One region of the Janthinobacterium aestuarii genome, then DNA from elsewhere that is predicted to be linked to it. Evidence: predicted binding sites of a transcription regulator. Region 1 holds the regulator's gene; the other holds the start of a gene.
The links. Region 1 encodes FliA, which starts transcription of late flagellar genes. Its sites were predicted from a motif close to CTAAAGTTTNNNNNNNNNNNGCCGNTA; they were not measured.
Positions count from the first base shown of each region.

Region 2: OPV09_RS07310 (DUF5610 domain-containing protein) is a predicted target of FliA. The motif match lies at 5,767-5,793, and genes of this name have one in related genera.

Region 1 is NZ_CP142523.1:5,244,987-5,256,839, forward strand. It holds gene OPV09_RS23620 (flagellar motor protein) at 1-742, opposite strand, end outside; gene OPV09_RS23625 (RNA polymerase sigma factor FliA) at 724-1,455, opposite strand; gene OPV09_RS23630 (MinD/ParA family ATP-binding protein) at 1,501-2,364, opposite strand; gene flhF (flagellar biosynthesis protein FlhF) at 2,357-3,685, opposite strand; gene flhA (flagellar biosynthesis protein FlhA) at 3,990-6,086, opposite strand; gene flhB (flagellar biosynthesis protein FlhB) at 6,083-7,276, opposite strand; gene OPV09_RS23650 (fumarylacetoacetate hydrolase family protein) at 7,416-8,414, opposite strand; gene OPV09_RS23655 (16S rRNA pseudouridine(516) synthase) at 8,503-9,213, opposite strand; gene OPV09_RS23660 (hypothetical protein) at 9,470-9,853, shown strand; gene OPV09_RS23665 (S49 family peptidase) at 10,234-11,235, opposite strand; gene OPV09_RS23670 (Rieske (2Fe-2S) protein) at 11,276-11,653, opposite strand; gene OPV09_RS23675 (HAD-IIIA family hydrolase) at 11,650-11,853, opposite strand, start outside.
Region 2 is NZ_CP142523.1:1,634,753-1,646,605, forward strand. It holds gene OPV09_RS07280 (SDR family NAD(P)-dependent oxidoreductase) at 331-1,095, opposite strand; gene OPV09_RS07285 (TPM domain-containing protein) at 1,180-1,701, opposite strand; gene OPV09_RS07290 (TPM domain-containing protein) at 1,701-2,531, opposite strand; gene OPV09_RS07295 (LemA family protein) at 2,533-3,147, opposite strand; gene pyrF (orotidine-5'-phosphate decarboxylase) at 3,305-4,129, shown strand; gene sbcB (exodeoxyribonuclease I) at 4,263-5,711, opposite strand; gene OPV09_RS07310 (DUF5610 domain-containing protein) at 5,865-6,494, shown strand; gene OPV09_RS07315 (GGDEF domain-containing protein) at 6,496-7,461, opposite strand; gene OPV09_RS07320 (HPF/RaiA family ribosome-associated protein) at 7,723-8,100, opposite strand; gene OPV09_RS07325 (DUF1345 domain-containing protein) at 8,286-8,951, opposite strand; gene OPV09_RS07330 (MFS transporter) at 8,992-10,263, opposite strand; gene OPV09_RS07335 (CDP-6-deoxy-delta-3,4-glucoseen reductase) at 10,347-11,372, opposite strand; gene OPV09_RS07340 (SDR family oxidoreductase) at 11,385-11,853, shown strand, end outside.

The DNA.
Region 1 (11,853 bases):
GCTCGTGCAGCAGGCTGGACACGCGCTCTTCGATGATGCGCGTGTGGTCGCCCGTGGCGATGTCGTACAGCACGGCGGCCGTGATTTCGTACTGCAGCACGCGGCGCGAGACGATGGCCTTGAGTTTATTCGCCACCGGCAGGAACAGCAGGTTGGCCAGGCCGACGCCGTAGATGGTCGAGACAAACGCCACGGCGATGCCGCTGCCTAATTTACTTGGGTCGGTGAGATTTTCCATCACGTGTATCAGGCCCAGCACGGCGCCCAGAATACCGATGGTGGGCGAATAGCCGGCCGCCGATTCCCACACCTTGACGGCCTGGCGCTCGGCCATTTCGTAGGCGGAGATTTCCACGTCGAGCAGCTGGCGCAGCTTGTCGGGCGCGATGCCGTCGACGATCATCCGCAAGCCCTTGGCGTTGAAGCGGTCGGCCGTGTTTTCCATCAGGCGCTCGAGCGCCAGCGGGCCGTCGCGGCGCGCCGTCAAGCTCCATTGCCCGATGTCGCGCGCCAGCGCGGCGCGCGTGTCGGCTGGCGGCAGGAAGACCCAGCGCAGCATTTCCAGGCCGCGCACGAAAGTGCGCAGCCGCGTTTGCAGCAGCACGGCGCCGAAAGTGCCGATGACCACGATGGCAAAGGCGGCCGGCTGCAGCAGGGAGGCCATCTTGCCGCCTTCCAGTGCCTGGCCGACCAAGAGGCCCGCCAGCGCCAGCGCCAGCCCGATTACGCTGGACCAGTCCACGCCTGCTCCCTCAAGGTTGCGCGCAGGCGCGCGACGGCCTGGGTATGCAGCTGCGAGACGCGCGATTCGGATACGCCCATCACCGCGCCGATCTCCTTCAGGTTCAGCTCTTCTTCGTAATACAGGCCCATGAGTATTTTCTCGCGTGGTGGCAGCGCGTCGATGGCATCGATCACGGATTGCCGGAAATCGGTATCGAGCAGGGAACGCAAGGGGTCGCTGTCCTCGTCCACGCAATGGCGGTCGAGGAAGCTGTCATTGCCGTCCGGGTCATGAAAGTCTTCGTAGTACACGAGCTGGTGGCCGCCGCCGTCGCCCAGCATTTCCTGGTAGTCGGCCAGCGACATCTTGAGCAGTTTCGCCACTTCCGACTCTGTCGGCGGATGGCCGAGGCGCTGCTGCAAGGTGCTCATCGCCTCTTCGATCTTGCGCATGTTCTGGCGCATGCTGCGCGGCAGCCAGTCGCTGGTGCGCAATTCGTCGAGCATGGCGCCGCGGATGCGCAGCACGGCATACGTCTCGAACTGCGCGCCATGCGTCTCTTCATAGCGGCTGATGGCATCGAGCAGGCCGATCATGCCGGCCTGGATCAGGTCATCGACCTCGACCGAAGGCGGCAATTTCGCCTTCATATGGTGCGCCAGACGCTTCACCAGCGGAATATGCTCCGTCAGCAAATAGTCCTTGTTCGATTTCCCTTTGACCGTGTACATAGGCTGCTTATTGTTTTCTCATCTTATCTGGTGCTACGGTTGGCTTCAGGCGCTGAACTGGTGCGGGCTCCCCGTCTGGTACAAGGTGCCGCCGAGCACGGGCGCCGCCGAACGGGCCAGCCGCTCGGCCAGTCCGCGAAACGCCACCGAGGCGCCGGCCAGCGGAAACGCATCGACCACGCTGCGGCCCAGGCGCGCCGCGCGGTGCAGATACTCATCGGCAGGCACCGAACCCATCGACGTCAGCTTCACGGCCAGGTAACGGCTCGCCGCCTGTGCCATATTATCGTATACCACTTTTGCTTCGGATTCGGAAGCGCCGGTGACGAGAATACCGAACGGACGGCGTCCCAGTTCCTGGCTCAGGCGCTTGATCAGGCAGTACGCCGCCTTGATCGAGGTGGCGCTGGTGGAGACTTGCACGACGATATCGGACGACGCCATCAAGGGCACGGGGAAGCAGGCGCCCTCGTCTGCCACGACGCCGTCGACCAGCACGATGCCGCTCCGGCGCGCCAGCACGTCGAAAGTCTTGCCCAGGCGGCGCAATTCCTCCTCGCCCGCATAGTCCATGCTGTCCATCAAATGGTTGCGCGCGCCCAGGCTCGCCACGCCAAAGCCTTGCGGCACCTGGTGGATGACCTGGTTCAAGCCGCACTGCTGGCGCGCCACGTCGCGCAGGCTGGCGCCGTGCGCCAGTCCCAGGCGCGCGGCCACGCCATCGCTGCCGCCGCTGGCGTCAAGCAACAGCACGTCATTGCCGCCGTAGACGAGCGAAGCACCCAGGTTGACCAGCATGGCGCCCTTGTCGTCCTGCGGCGTGGCCGAGAGAAACGTCATGACGCGCGGCTGCGGGCCGGCCAGCATGCGGCGCAAGCCTTCAGCCTGGTCGAAATCGAAATTAGCCAAGGTGCACCCCGCGCGCTTCATTGTTGCGGGCGGCCGCCTGCGCCATCAGGAGCGGCAGTTCAGCGTCGGAAAACTGCGTGGCCGCCGAGTCGCGCTTGAGCTTGAAGGCGCGGTCGATCAGGTAGCCACGGTCGGCCAGGTACAGGTCTTCCGGCACGCGCTGGCCGTTCGACACATAGAACAGGTTCAGCTTCTGGCGGATCACCACGTCAAGCACGTTGCCGATCGACGCCGCTTCATCGAGCTTGGTCATGATGCAGCCGGCCAGGCCGCTGCCCTGATAGGCGCGCACCACTTCGTTGAGGGTTTCCTGGGTTGCCGTGGAATTCAGGCACAGCAAACGTTTCACGTCGGCGCCGGCACCCGACAGCATGGCCACCTGCTCCGTCACCATCTGGTCGCGCTGGCTCACGCCCACCGTATCGATCAGCACCGTGTGCTTGTTCTTCAATTCTTTCAGGGCGATGCGCAAATCCGCTTCATCTTTCACGGAATGCACCATCACGCCGAGGATCTTGCCGTAGATGCGCAGCTGCTCATGCGCACCGATACGGTAGGCGTCCGTGGTGATCAGGGCCAGCTTTTCCGGGCCGTGGCGCATCACGCAGCGGGCCGCCAGCTTGGCCGTACTGGTGGTCTTGCCGACACCGGTCGGGCCCACCAGGGCAAACACGCCGCCCTGCTCGAGCATGGCGTCTTCATTGGCCACCGTATTCAGGTTGCGGCTGAGGACGGTCTTGATCCAGCGCATGCTTTGCGCACCGTCGAGGCCGGCGGGCAGCTTGTCGATCAGGTAGCGCGCCAGGCTGGCGGAAAAGCCGGCGGCCAGCATTTCGCGCAGCACGACGGCTTTTTGCGGCTCGCGCTGCTGCGTCGACCCCCACGAAATTTCCGCCAGCTGGGTTTCCATCATGCCGCGCATGGCGCGGATTTCATTCATCATGCCGCTCATCTCGGCGGCGGCGTTCTCTTTGACGTGCGCCAGCGCGCTGGCCATCATCTGCTGCATGCGGGCCATGTCCACTGGCTCGGAAGCAGCCTGGCGCGGCGCGGCAGGACGTGGCGCAGCCGGGCGCTGGGCCGGGGCGGCCGGACGCTGCGGTGTGGCGAACTGGGTCTGCAACTGGGGACGGGGCTGGGCCATTTCGGACGCGGCCGGCGGCGAAGCGAGCGAAGCGGCATCATCATTGGCCAGCGCGAGGATTTCCACCACGCCATCGGCCTGGCGGTTCGACAGAATCACGGCATCGGGGCCCAGCGCTTCGCGCACCTTGCGCAACGCATCGCGCGACGAGGCGCCCGTAAATTTCTTCACATTCATGACCGGCCTCCCAAGGCGGGGGTGGCGCAATATTGGCTGAACTGTGTGACCATCATCGACTCCTGTTGCTTGAGTGCTGTCTTCCACATGGACACAGATCACTCGGACAGTTTCCATTATTAGCGATGCTTGCAGGAAACGATCGAAGGAACAGGACGGGAAAGTACCCGTTATTCAGTTTGCCGGGAGGAAATTGATGGTTATTTGACCAAAAGCAACTGCTGGGGTCAGACCCCCACTGGCGCTAACGCAAAGCTCAGCGCTAACGCCGGCGGGGGTCTGACCCCGATGCTATTGAAGATAACTACTGCGCACCCACCAGCGCCGTGACGCGGATCGTCTTGGTTTCCGGCACTTCCGCATGCGACAGTACTTTGAGTTGTGGCAAGGCGCGGCGCAGGAAGCGCGACAGCAGGGCGCGCAGCGGCGCCGGCACCAGCAGCACCGGTGTCAGGCCCAGCGCTTCCTGCTGCTGGGCAGCCAGGCCCGCCTGGTGCGCGATGGTATCGGCCAGGCCCGGCTCGATGCCGGCGCCGTCGCCGCCATTGCCCATCGCCTGCATCAGCAAACGCTCCAGGCGGCTGTCGAGGGTCATCACGGACAGTTCGGCCGCGCCGGGGAACAGTTGCTGCACGATGGCGCGCCCCAGAGAGACGCGCACCAGCGCCGTCAGCTCGTTCGGGTCTTGCGTGCTGACCGTGTACTCGGCCAGGGTTTCGATGATGGTGCGCATGTCGCGGATGTGCACGCCCTCGGCCAGCAGGTTCTGCAGCACTTTTTGCAGGGCCGACAGCGACAGCATCTTCGGCACCAGGTCTTCCACCAGGCGCGGCGCATCCTTGCCCAGGTGGTCGAGCAGCGACTGCACTTCCGCGCGGCCCAGCAGCTCGGAAGCGTGCGAGGTGATCAAATGGTTCAAGTGCGTGGCCACTACGGTGCCCGCATCGACGACCGTGTAGCCCATCGATTGGGCCTGGTCGCGCAAGCTGGCGTCGATCCAGGTGGCGGGCAAGCCGAAAGCGGGGTCGCTCGTGGCCAGGCCCGGCAAGGTGCCGCTGGCCATGCCGGGGTTGATGGCCAGGAACTGGCCGTTGAACGCTTCGCCCACGCCCACTTCCACGCCCTTCAAGGTGATGCGGTAGGCGGACGGCTTCAATTCCAGGTTGTCGCGGATATGCACGGGCGGCGCCAGGAAGCCCACTTCCTGGGCGAATTTCTTGCGGATGCCCTTGATACGCTTGAGCAACTCGCCGCCCTGCGTCTTGTCGACCAGGGGAATCAGGCGGTAGCCGACTTCCAGGCCCAGGGTGTCGACGGGCATGATGTCTTGCCAGCTGGCTTCTTCCTGCTCGGGCGCCACGGTCGCCTGCGGCGCTTCGGCCGGTTTCTCGGCCGCTTCTTTTTCCTGCGTGCGCTTCTTGCTGATCAAATAGGCGGAGCCGGCCAGCAGCGAGGCCAGCAGGATGAAGACCATGTTCGGCATGCCGGGGATCAAGCCCATGCCGCCGATGATGCCGGCGGTAATATACAGCACTTGCGGTTTCGCAAACAGCTGGCCCACCAGCTGGGTGCCGATGTCCTGTTCGCTGGCCACGCGCGAGACAACGATACCGGCCGCCGTGGAAATGATCAGCGAAGGAATCTGCGCCACCAGGCCGTCACCGATGGCCAGCAAGGTGTAGTTCTTGAGTGCGTCGGCAAAGCCCATGTCATGCTGCAGCAAGCCCACCAGCAAGCCGCCGACGATATTGATGACGGTCACCATGATGCCGGCGATGGCGTCGCCGCGCACGTATTTGCTGGCACCGTCCATGGCGCCATAGAATTCCGCTTCCTGCGCCACTTCCGTGCGGCGGCGGCGCGCTTCGTCTTCGCCGATCAGGCCGGCGTTCAGGTCGGCATCGATGGCCATCTGTTTACCAGGCATCGCGTCCAGCGCGAAGCGGGCGCCCACCTCGGCGATACGGCCCGCACCCTTGGTCACGACGGTAAAGTTAATGATCGTCAAAATAATGAAGACCACGATACCGACCGTGAAGTTGCCGCCGATCAGGAAGTGACCGAACGCTTCAATCACTTTACCGGCCGCGTCGGCACCCGTATGGCCTTCCGTCAGCACCACGCGCGTGGACGCCACGTTCAGCGACAGGCGCAGCATGGTCGACACGAGCAAAATGGTCGGGAACGCCATGAAGTCGAGCGGCTTGACCGTGTACAGCGCCGTCAGCAGCACGATGATGGACAGCGCGATATTGAAGCTGAAGAAGATGTCGAGGATGAAGGCGGGCAGCGGCAGCACCATCATCGCCAGCAGCATGATGATGATGATCGGCGCGGCGAGGCCCTTGCTGGCGTTGCCTTTCAATCCGCTGAGCCAGGCTGGCATGGTCAGGCCGTTCATGGTGTGCTTCCTTTATTCTTGTCTGCCGCGTCTGCTGCGGGTTTGGTCTGCGATGCGGGGTCGAGCGGGTCGAGCTCGGGCGGGACATCGAGTTTTTTCGGCTTGTCGGGGCGCTCGCCGTGGCCGCTGCCGTAGCTGCGCAGCTGGAACACGTAGGCCAGCACTTCGGCCACGGCGCCGTACAGCGCCTCGGGAATCTCGTCGCCGATGTCCGTGTGCTTGTACAGCGCGCGCGCCAGGGCCGGCGCTTCGAGGATGGCGACCTTGTGTTCGCCGGCCAGTTCGCGGATCTTCGCCGCCACTTCGTCGATGCCCTTGGCCACCACCTGCGGTGCGCCGCGCGAATTCTCGCCATACTTCAAGGCCACGGCGTAGTGCGTAGGATTGGTTACCACCACGTCGGCCGTCGGCACGTCGGCCATCATGCGGCGGCGCGACATTTCATGTTGCATCTGGCGTATCTTCGCCTTGATCTGCGGATTGCCGTCCGACTCCTTCGACTCTTGCTTGACTTCCTGCAAGGTCATTTTCATCTTGTTGGCGTAGTGCCACATCTGGTACGGACCGTCGATGGCGGCGATCAGGCCCAGGGCGCCGACGATCAGCAAAAAGGCCGTGATCAGCAGGCTGATCAAATGGGCCGAACCGGCGCGCAAGGATTCCACCGACAGGCCCAGCACGGCATCCTTTTGATGCTGCATCACCATCCAGGCGACGACGCCGACGACGAGGGTCTTGGCAATGGCCTTGAGCAGCTCCACCAGCGCATTCTTCGAAAACATATTGCCCAGGCCACGAATCGGGTTGAGCTTGCCAAAATTGGGGGTGAACGCCTTGGAGCTGAACAGCCAGCCGCCCACCAGCACGGGCGAGGCCAGGGCGACAAGCATGATGGCCGCGGCGTACGGCAGGCAGGTCAGCAAGACCGAGCCCACGTCATAGCCGATGCGCAACATCATCGCGTCGGGATTGAGTATCTGCTCCCGGTCCAGCGTCAGCCCGGAAACCATGACAGCCGTCAGCCGCCGCACGATGGCGTCGCCGGCAAACCACAGGCAGCAGCCGGACGCCATCAACACCGTAAACGTGGCCACTTCACGCGATCGCGGAACGTCACCTTCCTCACGCGCCTGCTCGAGGCGCTTCGGTGACGCGGCTTCGGTCTTTTCTGCGTCGCTGTCTTCCGACATCAATCAACTCCGGTGAAGTCCTGCGGCCTGGCTAGGCGCAATACGGACTGGGCATGGAGCATTATCGAGTCAAGTACCTTGTTGCCATCGGAGGAACAGGGGGGCAAATCCCCTGCATTTCCTTTGCTCTTCAGAAACCTTAGCGGGACTTCCTGGCTTCCGCCTGCTTCACGGTCTGTTCGATCGCGCCAAACAGGGACTTGCCGTCGTCACCCAGCATTTCCAGGCGAACAATATCACCAAACAGCAGATACGGCGTGCTGGCGACGCCATCGGCGATCATCTCCTGGTTACGTCGCTCAACGATACTGGAAAATCCCTTCTTGACTTCCTTGTTGGCGACGCCGCCCGCACTGACCACGCTGCCGGCGCGCGCATTGCGCGTCTGGCACAGATGGGCCAGCAATTGCGGGTAATTGAACGCCATGTCGGCACCCGCGTGGGGCTGGCCCGTCAACTTGCCGTTCAGGCTGCAGCGCAGGGCGTAATGCACCTTGCCGCCGCGCCAGGCGTCACCGAGTTCGTCGGGCGTGATGGCGACAGGCGAGCAAGCCATGGCCGGCTTCGCCTGCAGGAAGCCGTAGCCGCTGGCCTGTTCGTCGGGTGCCAGATTGCGCAGGGTGATGTCGTTGACCAGCATCAACAGCTTGATGTTCAGGTGGGCCTGGTCCGGCGTCGAGCCCATGGCCACGTCGTCCGTGATGGCGGCGATGCCGGCCTCGTAATCGATGCCCCACTGCTCGTGCGCCAGGGTGATGGCATCGTGGGCGCCGAGGAAATCGTCGCTGGCGCCCTGGTACATCCTTGGCGCATCGCGCAGATTGGCGGGTGCCTCAATTCCCGCCGCCTTGCAGGCGCGCTCGATCTGCTGCAGGTAGGACGCGCCCGCCACGCGCAGGCTGCTGCGCGGCAAGGGCGCCATGCAGTTGGCCGGGTCGAACTCGAAGGCGCGATGGCCGCGGCCGCTATTGATGGTCTGGTACAGCAAGTCGAGCTGGGGCGCGATGAAGCTCCAGTCGTCGAGCGCCTTTTGCAGGGTCGAGGCGATGCCATCGGCCAGGTGGGCCGTTTTCAGGTCGCGCGAGACGACAGCGAGCTGGCCATCGCGCGTGCCATCGTTCAGGGTAGCTAATTTCATGTGCGGGAAATTTCGTCAAATGCAGGCAATAGGGGGCTAAAGACGCCAAAAAGCCGGGATATCCCCGGCTTTGACGGTCTGGAGGGATTTACGCCAGCAGCGCGACCTGCTCGGGAGTCAGGTAACACCACTCGCCTTCGGCGATGCCCAGCGATTCCAGGGTCAGGCTGCCGATGGCGGAACGGTGCAGCGCGCTGCAATGGTTGCCGGCGGCGGCCAGCATGCGCTTGACCTGGTGGTACTTGCCTTGCTCGAGCACGATTTCCAGCTGGTGTTCGCCGCGCTTGACGCAGACGAGGGCCGCCAGCGGGGCCGGCTCGTCGTGCAATTGCACGCCTGCCAGCAGCAGGGCCACCAGTTCATCGGTCACGGGCTCTTGCGTGGTAGCCTGGTAAATCTTGGGAACGTGGCGCTTCGGCGACGATTGTGCATGGATAAACGGCCCATCGTCCGACATCAGCAGCATGCCGGTCGTATCGTGGTCGAGCCGGCCGACGGGCTGGACTTCGCGCCAGGTGAACTGCTCCGGCAGCAGGGTCAGCACGCCAGGATGATGGCTGGGCTTGCGCGAGCATTCGAAGTTGGCGGGCTTGTTCAGCGCCAGGTACAGGTGCGCGCGGTAGACCCACTCTTCTTCGAACACGTGCAGCACCAGGCCTTCGGTCTCGACGGTGGTGCGGTAATTGGTCTGGGTGACGCCATCGATAACGACATCGCCATCTTCGATAAGGGAACGGCAATATTTACGGGTGCCAAAACCCTGCGATTGCAGGATGCGGTCTAGGGATAATTTACTCATGGGCGTGACTTTACCAGAAGCGGCTGGCAGCGTGAAGCGGCCGCGCGCGCGGCCTGCGCCAGGCCGCCGGGCGCGCACCAGCCTTGCGCATGCACAGATGAGCTGAAGTACAAGGTGAGATTTCGATATAAATGACCAATTCCTTTGAGCAATATCAAGCGCTCGGAATATCGCATTGATAGACTGAAACTTCGTTAGGAATCCGCCTAACGAGCTTTAGGAATAATAACCAAGCAACGATTCACAAGGACATTGTATGAAGCATACCGATACCATCGCCTTACAAGGCAGCATCGCCGACATGCGCCTGCGCATCGCTACGGAACAGGCGGCCATGCACAAGGTCAGACTCGGCGTGGCGCGCTGGAGCAGCGCCCCGGCGCCGCAGGATGCGGACGCAACGCCATCGCCAGCGAGCCAGACGCATTGGCATGCCGAGGCGCAATGCCATTTCATGTGCTGGCTGGAACTCGGCGGTTTTGCCCACGCGGATGCGGACGCAAACGCGGAAACCGACAACGTGACGGCGCCCGCCATGGTGGACACAGTGCCCGAGATCAGTTCCGGCGCCAGTACCGGCGTAGCGCCGGCCCGGCAGGCAGCCGCCCTGCCCGCGCACTGCAACGGCTGCGCCGTCTGAGCGCCCCCCATCCAACCACCGGCCATGCCCCGCCCTCGCATGCCTGCCTTGCCAGCACGCCCAGCTACAACATCGAGCAACACTCACCCGTCCGGCACGAACGACGCACAAAAGGAAACGGCGGCATTGCGCCGCCGTTCCCAAGCCCCATCGGGACTTTAGTGAGGAATGTAAATTCACTCAAAACCACATCTGCGATGCGGCGAGTAGTTCCATGACCTGCCAATCAAGTTAGTACTGACAACATAGTTGATATATCGCCCCTCCTTGAAAAGAACTACCCTTTCACTATAGCCCAAGCAGCTCCATTTTCAAGCCAATTTACCACCTTATTGAAAATCATTCTCGATTGGCTTGCCTGCCAGCCAAGAGTGATGTCCTCAGCGCAACGCGGGTTGTGACTGCTGCACGGCCGCTTTCATGGCACCCGCGCCCATGGCGGCGCCAAACTTTTTCAGCACCCGTTCCGGCAAGCCTTCATGCTGCGTGTAGTCGACGATGTCTTCCGCCTTGACGACGTCGCGCGCCACGCTGTCGACCGTGCCGAAATCGTCGGCCAGGCCCATTTCCACGGCTTTCGCGCCCGTCCAGTACAAACCGGAGAAGGTATCAGCCGTTTCCTTCAGGCGCTTGCCCCGTCCCGCCCGCACCACCTCGATGAACTGCTGGTGGATTTCATTGAGCATGCCTTGGGCATACGCCTTGTGCTTTTCCGTCAGGGGGCTGAACGGGTCCATGAAGCCCTTGTTCTCGCCCGCCGTCAGCAAACGGCGCTCGACGCCGACCTTTTCCATCACGCCCGTAAAGCCGAAGCCATCCATCAGCACGCCGATGGAGCCGACCACGCTGGCCTTGTTGACATAGATGCGGTCGGCGGCCGCCGCGATGTAATAGCCGCCCGAAGCGCACATTTCATCGACCACCACATATAAAGGCTTGTCCGGATAGCCCTTGCGCAGGCGCTGCATCTCGTCGACGATCATGCCGGCCTGCACGGGACTGCCGCCCGGACTATTAATATGTAGCACCACGGCCACGGAGCCGCTATCGGAAAACGCCTTGTCCAGCGCGGGGATGACGACGGCGGCCGAGCCGCTGCCTTCGGACTCGATGGCGCCGTTGATGTCGATCAGGGCCGTGTGGCGGCCCAGGGTTTCGCTGTCGTCGGCCGTGTTGTAGTCATAAAACACCCACAGGGCGAACAGCACGATCAGCAGGCCGAATATCTTGAAAAAGATGCTCCAGCGGCGGTGCGCGCGTTGTTCTTGCAAAGTAGCAAATACCAGCTTTTCCAGCACGTCGCGCTCCCAGTGCCCCGCAGGGACGCCGTGGCCGGCGGCTGGCGCGCTACTGTCCAGCTTGTCATTCGTGTTATCGCTCATGATTCACTTTGTTTAAATTGCAATAAAGCCTGCCCCGGCCTCAGGCCGGCAGCGGCTGGACATACTCGTCGGGTTGCCAGTACAGCTGGCCATCGCGTTCGGCCACGGCGATCGGACGCAGGCGCCCGCCCTTGCAGGGGCCGCCCGCGCACAAACCGCTTTCCGGCACATAGATGGCGCCATGCGTCGAACACATCAGGTACAAGCCGCTGGACTCGAAAAACTCGCCTTCGGCCCAGTCCAGTTCGATCGGCACGTGGGCACAGCGGTTCAGGTAGCCATACGCCTTGCCGCCATGGCGCACGACAAAGCCCGTTGTCGCTTCGCCGCCGGCAGCGACGGGAAAGCGCACGCCCTTGCCACCATCGGCCACGGCGTCGGCCGCACAAATCAACACTTCCGCAACATCAGTCATCATGCGTGCTCGCTCAGCCATTGATGCAGGTCGGCCACCGTGGCGGCCGAATACAGGGGATTGCAAGCTTGCAACTGCGCCACCGGATGCGCTCCATACTCTACGGCAATACCTGCCGCGCCTGCATTGCTTGCCATCAATAAATCATGGCTGGTGTCGCCGATCATCACGGTACGGCGCATGTCCTGCCCCAACTCGCGCGT
Region 2 (11,853 bases), 2.7 Mb from region 1:
TCGCGGCACACCTGTCTGTAGTCAGGCATATCGGTTGCCTGTACAGCAGATGAAGCAAGTATAGGGGGCGAAAATGACGGCCTGATGACACGCCGCAACATTTTTTTGCGGCAGGCAGAATGACCGGGAAGATTGTGCGTCATGGCAAGAATGGCCATGTTTCAGCACTGATAGCGAAAAAAAAAGCCCGCTGGTGAAAGCGGGCTTAAAACTATTTTCTTGGAGGAGAATAGTGGAGACAGGTGCATTATGCTGCGTCGCACGATATGTGTCTAATGGTCTTTTCAGATAACCATTATCGTTTTTTGATATAACTGCCTCGTCTTGCCCTCATTCTTTCACGGCTACCGTGTAGTTGAGCGCCATGCGCCCGCCATCGACATAGATGGTCTGGCCCGTCATGTAGGTGGCGTCGTCGCTGGCCAGGAAGGCTGCGATGCCCGCCACTTCTTCCGGTTCGCCGCAGCGGCCCAGCGGCGTGCGCGACAATATCGTGTGGCGCGCCTCCGGGCTCGACAGCACCGCCTGCTTGGCCAGTTCCGTTAGGATGGTGCCTGGCCCGATGCCGTTCACGCGCACGCCGTGCGGGGCCAGGTTCAGGGCCATGACCTTGGTCAGCTGGTTGATGGCGCCTTTCGACACCACGTATGGCACCTGGTTCGGGATCGCCAGTTCCGCATTCACGCTGGACATATTGATGATGCAGCCGCTGTTGCGCTTGACCATCTCGCGCGCCACGGCCTGGCCGCACAGGAACATCGATTTCAGGTTGATGCGCATGACCCGGTCGAAATCGTCTTCGCACACGTCGAGGAAATCGGCCGCGTGCGTGACGCCCGCATTGTTGACGAGGATATCGATGTGGCCGAACTGGGCCAGCGTTTCCTTCAGCATGGCATCGACGTCCGCCTTCTGGCTGACGTCGGCGCAAAAGAAGCGCGCCTGCGGGCCGAGGGCCGCGGCCGCCTGCGCGCCTTCTTCCTTGATGTCGACCAGCATCACTTGCGCCCCTTCGGCGATCAGGCGGGTGGCGCAAGCCAGGCCGATGCCTTGCGTGGCGCCCGTGACGATGGCGGTTTTATTGATCAGTTTCATGTGTGCTCCTCGGCGAATAATAGGGGCGCTGCCCAGGCCACGGGCTTGCGCGGCAATGGGCAGATTTTAATCCCTGGGCAGGAATCAGAGGAGAATGGGTTCGTTCGGCAATTGGTTGCCGCGCGTACCGTCAGCGGGGAAGTGGCTTTGCAGCAAAGTATTCAACTGCTGCAAGGCATCGAGCGTGCTGTCGTGGTAATTGCCATCCTTGAAACCCTTGGTCATCGTGCGGCATACGGCTTGCCACTGTTCCGGCGTGATGCGGCGGCCCACGTTGCGGTCGGCAACGATATCGACCTGGTGCTCGGCCAGGTTGATGTAGATGAGCACGCCAACGTTGTCTTCCGTATCCCACACACCATACTGGGCGAACAGTTCGCGCGCCCGCTCGCGGTTGCTCACGCCCTGATAGGCCATGCCTGGCGTCAGGGCCGCTTCGACGATCAGGCGCACTTCGGCCCGGTGCATCGTTTCACCGTCGGCGATGGCCGTCTCGATGGCTTTCAGGGTGCGTTCCGGAAACGCCTGGCGCGCCGTCGCGGGCGTGCCCCGCAAATGTTTCAAGGCGCGTCCACAGCGTTGGCCGAATGTCAGTTGTTTCGCCATTACCAATCTCCCGAGGCGCCGCCGCCGTCAAATCCGCCGCCGCCGCCGCCGAAACCACCGCCGCCACCGCCAAAACCACCTCCGCCGCCGAAGCCGCCACCACCGCTCCGGTTGTTCAGCGCCTGGCTGAGGATGCTGCCCAGCACGACGCCGGTGGCGCCGCTGGACCAGTTGCTGCCGCGCTGCAGGCGGTTAGGCCCGCCGCGCGAACGGAACAGGGTCAGCATGACGAGAAAGCCGAAGAACAGCAGCGGCAGCCAGAAGGTCATGCCGCCCGCGTCCACCGTGGCCGGCGCCTTCTGCTGGGCCGGGGCGGGGAATTGCTCCTGGTTCAGCAGAGTGGCAATCGACCCCACGCCGGCGACCAGGCCGCCGTAATAGTCGTTTTGCTTGAAATGCGGGGCGATCACGTCTTGCAGGATGCGTTTCGATTGCGCATCCGTCAGCACGCCCTGCACGCCGCGGCCCGCCTCGATGCGCAGGCGGCGCAGCGACGATGGATTGTCCTTCGCCACCATCAGCAGCACGCCGTCATCGACGCCCTTGCGGCCCAGCTTCCAGGCATCCGTCACGCGGATGCTGTACTGCTCGATGGCTTCCGGTTCCGTGCTCTTGACCAGCAGCACGGCGATCTGGCTGCCCGTCTTGGCTTCGTAATCGGCCAGCACGCCTTCCAGCGCCGCTTTCTGCTTGGCGTCGAGCATGCCGGCGTTGTCCGTCACGCGCGCCGCCAGCGGCGGCACGGGCACAAGACCCTGCGCGCTGGCGGACAGGCTGGTGCACAGCAGCAGCGCCGTCGCCAGCGCCGCCAGATAAGACCAGGCTTTCATCTTATTTGCCAAAGTTGACGGTCGGTGCGGTCGAGATGGCTTTTTCGTTTTCCACCGTGAACGATGGCTTGACCTTGTAGCCGAAGACCATGGCCGTCAGGTTGTTCGGGAAGCTGCGCGCATGCACGTTGTAATCCTGCACGGCAACGATGTAGCGCTGGCGCGCCACGGTGATGCGGTTTTCCGTGCCTTCCAGCTGCGACTGCAAATCGCGGAAGCTCGTATCGGCCTTCAGGTCAGGGTATTTTTCGGACACCACCATCAGGCGCGACAGGGCCGACGACAGCTGCCCTTGTACTTGCTGGAATTTTTCGAACGCGGCCGGGTCGTTCAGCACTTCGGGCGTGATCTGGAAGCTGGTGGCGGCGGCGCGCGCCTTGGTCACCGCTTCCAGGGTTTCGCGTTCGTGCGTGGCATAGCCCTTGACGGTGTTGACCAGGTTGGGGATCAGGTCGGCGCGGCGCTGGTACTGGTTGACCACTTCGCCCCAAGCGGCCTTGGTGGCTTCGTCCTTGCTCTGGAAGTCGTTGTAGCCGCAGCCCGTCAGGATGCCGGCCAGGACGGTGACGCTCAGCGCCAGGCGCAGCCATTTTGTGAATTGATTGGTGATTTGCATGATGGGTTCCGTGCAGAGTAAAGGAGGTGAGGCAAATATACCTGAAACAGCCCGCAATGTCGGTTTAATAAGCGCTGGCCGCCGCCCCTGCCTGCCTTCCCGGGTCCATGCCGCGTTACAATACGGGGTTTGCAACTGAATATAGAGAAGGTGTGCCGTGAATTTCATCAATAAATTATCCGCCGCGTGGACGGCCAATAATTCCCTGCTGTGCGTAGGCCTGGACCCGGACCTGGCGAAACTGCCGGCCGACCTGCGCGACTTGCCTGATGGAATCACCACCTTTTGCACGCGCATCATCGACGCCACGGCCGACCTGGCCTGCGCCTTCAAGCCGCAGATCGCGTATTTTGCCGCGCTGGGCGCGGAAAAGCAGCTGGAAGACATCTGCCGCTACGTGCGCGAGAACTACCCGCACATCCCGCTGATCCTCGACGCGAAACGGGGCGACATCGGCGCGACAGCCACGCAATACGCGCGCGAAGCGTTCGAGCGCTACGGCGCCGACGCCGTCACCGTGAATCCCTACATGGGCGAAGATTCGCTAGACCCCTACCTGGCGTGGAAAGACCGCGGCGTGATCATCCTGTGCCGCACTTCGAACCCGGGCGGCTCGGACCTGCAATTTCTGAATACGGACGGCGAACCGCTGTACCAGCGCGTGGCGCGCCTGGTGGCCGACAAATGGAACAAGAATGGCCAGTGCGCGCTCGTCGTCGGCGCCACTTTCCCTGAAGAACTGGCGCAAGTGCGCGCCATCGTCGGCGATATGCCGCTGCTGGTGCCCGGCATCGGCGCCCAGGGCGGCGACATCGCCGCCACCGTCGGCGCGGGCCAGACGGCGAACGGCATGGGCATGATGATCAGCTCGTCGCGCGCCATCATCTACGCCACGCCGCAAGCGGGCGAAGATTTTGCCGACGCGGCCCGCCGCGTGGCCATTGAAACGCGCGATGCGATCAATCAACATCGTTCGGTTTAAGCACCATCCATCAAAAATGTAGGTCGGGTTAGGCCAGCGGCCGTAACCCGACAACACCGGTAACGTCAACAATGTTGTCGGATTACGCGGGCCTTCTGCCCGCTAATCCGACCTACCCGGCTCGCGCCCTCTTTCAGTCGCGCATGGGCGCCACCATCTCCGCGTAATCGTAGAGTTCTCCCAGAATTTCCTCGCCCCGCTCATCCACCGATTCCGACAGCACGTCGATTTCCGTAAACAGCATTTCGATGGTGCGGGCGCCGCCGTCGCCGTCGAACAGGCGGGCGGCGCGGTGCTGTTCCCAGCGCAGGCTTTCCGCTTCGCTCAGGGTTTGCGGGAAATTGCGGGCGCGGTAGCGGAACAGCAATTCCTGCAGGCGTTCGTCGGCAAACGAGGGGCGGGCCGTGGCCAGCTTGGCCGGCGTTTCGCGGCGCAAGGATTCGAGCAGGCGGCGGTCGTCGTTGCTGACGAAACCGTTATACAGATCCTCATCCACGTCCAGCGCCACGTTCGCGCCAGGGCGCTGGAATACTTCGGCCCAGATGGCATCCATGTTCGGCGCCGTCGCGGCGAATTGCGCGTTGACCTTCGCGGCATCCACGTCGATGCCCCATTGCGCGGCCATGGCCGGCGACAAGGTTTTCAGGTTGCCGACCAGCATGGGCGACTTGTTCAGATGCACGCTTTTCACGGGCAGGCGCGTCATGCCTTCGGGCATGGCGTCCTTGCGCGTGAACAGCCGCGTGCGGATGGTGTCGGCGTCCAGCTGGAACAGTTCACGCGGGTCGTAAGCGCAATCCCAGACGAGGATCTCGTTCTTGTTGCTCGGGTGCGTGGCCAGCGGCCAGACGACGCCCACGCAGCCCCGTTCGGCGGGGAACATGCCCGACACGTGCAGGAAAGGCTGGCGCTCGCCGGCGGCCAAGTGCATGCCCATTTCGCTGGCGACCCGGTCCTTCTTGTGCAGCGCCAGGCAGAATTCGAACAGTTTCGGCTGTTTCTGCTTGATCAGGCGCGCCAGGGCGATGGTGGCGCGCACGTCCGACAACGCATCGTGCGCCGCTTCGTGGGCCAGGCCGTTGGCCTTGCTCAAGTGTTCCAATTTAAAACTGGTCTGGCCATCGTCGCGCTTGGGCCATTGAATGCCTTCCGGGCGCAGCGCGTGCGTCATGCGCACGACGTCGAGGATGTCCCAGCGGCCGCAATGGTTCTTCCATTCGCGCGCGTACGGGTCGATCAGGTTGCGCCAGAACAGGAAACGCGTGACTTCATCGTCGAAACGGATGGTGTTGTAGCCCACGCCGATGGTGCCCGGCTCCGAAAAGGCCGCTTCGATGGTGGCGGCGAACTGGTGTTCGGGCACGCCCAGCTGCAGACACTGCTGCGGCGTGATGCCCGTGATCAGGCACGATTGCGGGTCTGGCAGGAAATCATTGGCTGGCTGGCAATACAGCATGATCGGCTCGCCGATCTCGTTGAGTTCGGCATCCGTGCGGATGGCGGCAAACTGGGCCGGGCGGTCGCGGCGCGGCTGGGCGCCAAAGGTTTCGTAGTCGTGCCAAAGAAAGGTCTGGTTAGTCATTGATGGTCATTACTTGGTTGCTTGATTGGTTATCCGGGCCGTAAACGCGCCGCTGCTACAGTTTTCTGAAAACCTGCCGATACTACACGAGAGGATGGTCATCATCGCGTTTCCCGCATGGTGGCATACATTGCCCGTTCAAGGAGGTCTATCGTGTCAATTCCCATCGCCGCAGGCGGCAATTCCAACCCTTCCGTGACTTCCGTCAGTACGGGCGTTGCCGGCAAGGACGAGAAAGTCCAGCAAAAGGACGGCATCAACGCTGAAATGAGCGTCAACGACCGCACGAAGCTGCAATTGAACGCCTCCATCATGCAGGCGTCGCTGAACGTGTCGATCGGTTCCGAGAACGAGCCGCTGGCGCTGCTGTACAAGACGGCCATCACCAACATCAATGAAGCGCTGAAGGGCCAGTACGGCGACGATGCGATCCAGAACGCGGCGTCGCAGGATAATAGCGCCGAAGCGACGGCGAGCCGCATTGTATCGCTGTCGACCGGGTTTTTTGACGCCTTCAAGAAACAGAATCCCGACCTGGATGACGATGCGGCTCTGACAAAATTCATGGATACCATCAGCGGCGGCATGGAAAAAGGCTTCAAGGAAGCGCGCGATATCCTGGAAGGCTTGAAAGTGCTGGGTGGTGATATCGCCGGCAATATCGACAAGACGTATGAACTGGTGCAGAAGGGCTATGCGGATTTCATCGCCGCGCACAGCAGCAAGAAGGATGACGCTGTGAAGCCGGATGCGACCAAGCCGGCCGACAGCAAGGCTGCCTGAGCTATAGCATGACCCGGTTGCGTCCGCCTGCCTTCGCGCGGTAGAGCGCCGCGTCGGCCGTCGCGATCAGCGCATGGTCGTCCTGTTCGGCCGCCAGGCTGGACACGCCAAACGAGCCCGTAATGTGCGGCAGCGCGCTGCGCATGTCGGCGAAGATGACGGCTTGCTGCATGCGTTCGCACAGGCGTTCGGCGACCCGCAGGGCCACGTGTTCATTGGTATCGGGCAAGATCACCATCATTTCCTCGCCACCGTAGCGCACGGCGAAATCCGTGGGCCGCAGGGCCGCGCCCAGCACTTGCGCGGCGATGCGCAGCGCCTGGTCGCCCGCCTGGTGGCCGTGCGTGTCGTTGAAGCGCTTGAAATGGTCGAGGTCTATCATCACCAGCGACAGCGGCGAGCCGCTGGCGTGGGCCGTGACGATCATGTTCGGCAGTAAATCCGTCAGCCAGGCGCGGTTGTACAGGCCCGTCAGGCTGTCGACCATCGACAGCTGGCGGTAGAACTCGCCCAGTTTCTGCCGGCGGCGCAGCAAGGCGTTGGCGGCGCGGATGCGGAAAGACAGCAGCCGCAGCAGGTTGCGCGCCAGGCCGTTCGATTGCTCGATCAATTCCCAGACGACAGCCGCGTCGATCACCAGCAAGTCGGTTTCTTCCAAGGCGGAAATAGCGGCCAGGTTGCTCGCTTCATCGAGCACCGATTGTTCGCCCACGCTTTCGCCGGGCAAGACCTTGCTGACGGTGCCGTCATCCATGCCCGTGTGGATGTCGGCGGCCACGGCCAGCGAACCGCGCAGGACGATGTACAGGCAAGTACCCTGTGTGTCGGCAATGGCTTCGCCCGCTTCGAGGCGCATGACGGGGCAGGGCGCCAGCATGGCGGCCGTCTGGCTATCCGCCCCATCGCGAAATAGCTGTAAATCGCCGATGTTGCAGCCTGAAGCGCCGAAGTTGCCGATCTGTTCCACAATCACACTTTCAAAAAGCCGGCGCGCGCGAGCAGAGGGCCGGTAGCTTCATGATAGCGTAAAGCGGCCTTGGCTGTAACGCCAAAGGCTTGCTTGATGTCACTTACTGTGAGAAATACGACAATTATTTCATTGCGGTGTTAATACGCCGGAATGCTTGCTGTTCTGCTATGGATATTGTTGCGCAGGAAGGCGGGTCCAGATGTGCAAAGGCAGCCTTGAACGGCTGCCTCAGTCTCTGGAAATCCTGCAGGTGGGGAATTACTCGGCGGTTTCTTCCGCTTCGGCCGTATCGATCACGGCATTCTTGCCGGTGGCGTGGCGCTTGCTGTCTTGCAGGCGGCCCAGGGCGCTATCGATGGCGCGTTTCAGTTTGTCGGTGGCGCCGGCAACGGATTGATGCACGGTGGCGTTCTGTTCGGTCACGGCAATCGGTTGATAGCCAGCAACGCGTGCTTCCATGACGCAGCGGATATCGTCGGCGCCGCCTTTCGGGCCATTCGTGTCGCTGATGTGGACTTCGATGCGGGTCAGGTTGTCGCGGAAGCGGTTCAGTGCGCTTTCAAGTACGGATTGCACATGTTCGTTCAGTCCAGCGGTGTTGGCGATGGTGCTGTCGGTATGAATATTGATTTGCATATGCTTACTCCTGTCAATTCAAAAAAAACCCATCTCAGGCGTGCTGCGGCCTGGTTGCTGCCCCATGCACATGACCTCTGTGCATGGAACTTATCTTACTCCTCTTTCCAGTATTTCAAGAGGGTGCGCACGATTAAGATGAGCTTAACCCTTCAGCCAGGTCAAGTTTCCACTACGAAATTATTTCAACCATTGATCAGACCGGCGGCGATATTGATTGACAGCCCCAGCACGACCAGGTTGAAGAAAAAGCTCAGCACGGATTGCCCCAGCACGATTTGCCGCATCATGCGCGTCTGCACGGAAACGTCCGACGTCTGCACGGCCACGGCGATGGTGAAGGCGAAATACAGAAAATCCCAGTAGTCGGGGTTTTGCTCGCCGTCGGGAAACTTCAGGGGGCGCAGTGCGGGATCGGCCTGGTAATACAGGTGGGCGTAGTGGAAGCAGAACAGGGTGCCGACGAGGAACCAGGAGCCGACCAGGGTGAGGATCGTCAAGCCGTAGTGCAGTGCGCGCTCGTCCGGCGCCAGGTCTTTCATTGAAGACAGCTGCGAGACGATGGCCACCAGGCTCATCACGGATGCGACGGACAGGGCCGACAAGACTGTTGCCGCCCGCTCGTCCTGGCGCGCCGCCATCATTTTCACACGGTGGTGGTTGGCGCGCATCATCATCCAGGCCATCGTCGCCAGGTAGAACCAGACGGCCACGTTCCACGCCGTCAGCAACCGCGTCATCTGTTGCCACGATGCGGGCAGCAGCAGGCCGGCTGCCACGCCGATGGCCGTGGCCAGGCTCAGGTGGGGGCGGCTGCGGATGAAGCTGCGGAACGGAAGCGTGATTTTCATGGTGCCAGGATGCATCTGTTGGGATAGCGCATCTTAGCGCTTAAGTTGCCGCCGTGGTGGCCGTCCTGGCGGCCGCTTCCTTCTCGTGGTGGGGGAAGCGATCCATGCGCGACAGCACGGGGAACAGCACGGCCCAGATGCCCGTCACGGCCAGGGTGGCGGCGCCGCCGAAGAGCACGGCGCGCACGAGGCCGAACCAGCCGGCTGTGAGGCCCGACTCGAATTCGCCCAGCTCGTTCGAGGCGCCGATGAAGACGGCGTTCACGGCGCTGACCCGGCCGCGGATTTCGTCGGGCGTCTCGAACTGCACCAGCAGGTGGCGGATGTAGACGCTGACCATGTCGCCGGCACCCATCAGGAACAGCGCCGCCAGCGCCAGCGGGAAATAGCTGGTGCTGCCCAGCACCAGCGTGCCCAGGCCGAAGACGGCCACGCCGCCGAACATCCACGCGCCCACGCGGCGCGTGATGGGAAAGATGGCCAGCGCGATCGAGCACAGGGCCGCGCCGGCGCCGGGCGCCGTGCGCAGCAGGCCCAGGCCGCTGGGGCCGATATGCAGCACGTCGTGCGCGAGCGCCGGCAGCAGGGCCGTGGCGCCGCCGAACAGCACGGCAAACAGGTCGAGTGAAATGGCGCCCAGCACGATGGGTTTCGACCAGACGAAACGCAAGCCTTCGAGCAGGGTATGCCAGCTGACGGGTTCGCGCTTGACCACCTGCGGCGCGGGCGTGGTGGCGCGCATCAGCAGGACGGACACGACCAGCAGCGCGGACGAGATCAAATACACGACCTTGGGGCCGAAGTAATACAGCAAGCCGCCCAGGGTGGGCCCCAGGATGATGGCCACGTGCGAGCTCGACGAGCTGAGCGCGACGGCGCGGCTGAAGTGTTGCGTGGGCACCATGTTCACCAGCACGGCTTGCGTGGCCGGCATCATGAAGGCGCGCGCGCTGCCGAACAGCACCAGCACGGCAAACACGGGCCAGACGATGGAAAGTCCGCTCAGCGTGAACGCCAGCAGGGCCAGCGCGCAAGCGAGCTGCGCCGCCAGGCACCAGGCGATGATGTTGCGGCGGTTATAGCGGTCGGCCACATGGCCTGCCGGCAAAATCAATACGAGGAAGGGGGCGAATTGCGCCAGGCCGATCAAGCCCAGGTCGAACAGGCTGCCCGTGATCTGGTACACCTGCCAGCCGATGGCCACGCTTTGCATCTGCACGGCCACCGTGCCCAGCACGCGGGCGGAAAGATAGAAGGCGAAGTTGCGGTGACGCAGGATGCTGAAGCCGTTGCCGGCAGAGGCGAGAGACATGAAATTTCCAGGAAGCAGCGGGGTAGAGCGGTGGTGGCAGCGGGCGCCGCACCAGCCGCGCCCCGCTGTCTGGACGGTGACGCTTACTTGGCCAGGTCGGCTTCCGTGGTGAAGGCGTCCGCGTAGAACTCGTCGGCTGGCAACTGGCACAGTTGCACGAAATCGCGGTTGGCCGACTCGACGACGATCGGCGCGCCGCAGGCATACACCTGATACGGGGACATGTCGGGCAAGTCCGCGATAACGGCCTGGTGCACGAAGCCCGTGCGGCCTTCCCACGCGTCTTCCGGCAGGGCGTCCGATACGACGGGCACATAGGTGAACTGCGGCAAGTCGGTGGCCCACTGGCGGCACAGCGCGTCCATGTACAGGTCGTGCGGACGGCGACCGCCCCAGTACAGGGTGATCGGACGCGGGGATTGCTCGTCGATCATGTGCTCGACGATGGCTTTCAGCGGGGCAAAGCCCGTGCCCGAGGCCAGCAGCACGACGGGCTTGTCGGAATCTTCGCGCAGGAAGAAGGTGCCCATCGGGCCTTCGAAGCGCAGGATATCGCGCTCCTTCATGGTGCCAAATACCTGGTCCGTGAACAGGCCGCCCGGCATGTGGCGGATGTGCAGGCTCACGGGACCGCCTTCGACGGGCGCGCTGGCCATGCTGTAGCTGCGGCGCTTGTTGTCGCGCAACATGATTTCGATATACTGTCCGGCGCGGTAGTTGAGGCGCTCGCTGGCTGGCAACTGCAGGGTCAGCACGACGACGTCGGGCGCGACTTTTTCGATGGTGGTCACGCGCGACGGCATTTTCTTGATCGGGTAATCGCTGCTGCCCGCCACTTCGCGCGCCTGCACCACGAGGTCGCCCTGGGGCACGGCGCAGCACAGCAGCGAGTAGCCGGCTGCCGCTTCATCTTCCGTCAGGGAGCGGGGCTGATATGGCTTATGCTGTACATTGCCGGACACGATCTTGCCCTTGCAGGAGCTGCAGGCGCCACTCTTGCAGCTGTATGGCAGGCCGACGCCGGCGCGTATCGCCGCCGACAGGACGGTTTCGTCCGCTTCACAGCTGAATTGGTGGCCGCTGGGCTGAACAGTAATTTGAAAAGTCATACAATCCTTGAGATGAAAAATATGTTAATGCACTCTTTGCGCAAGCCGTCAGGCTTGCCGCGCCTGCTGATCCTCGGCTGCGGCGACGTCGGCATGCGCTTGCTGCCCCTGCTGCGCGCGCGCTTTCGCGTCTTTGCCGTCACCAGCCAGCCGGCGCGCTGCGCGCAGTTGCGGGAAGCCGGCGCCGTGCCCATCGTGGCCAACCTCGACGACCGCGCCAGCCTGAAACGGCTGGCGGGACTGGCGACGATGATCGTGCACCTGGCACCGCCCATGTCGTCGGGCTTGCTGGACCGGCGCACGCGCAATCTGGCCGCCATTTTACCCGAGCATGCACGCATGGTGTATGTGAGCACCAGCGGCGTGTATGGCGATTGCGCTGGCGCCTGGGTCGATGAAACGCGCACGACGGCGCCGGCGAATGCGCGCGCGAAGCGGCGCGTGGACGCCGAACAGGTCTTGCGCGGCTGGGGGGCGCGCC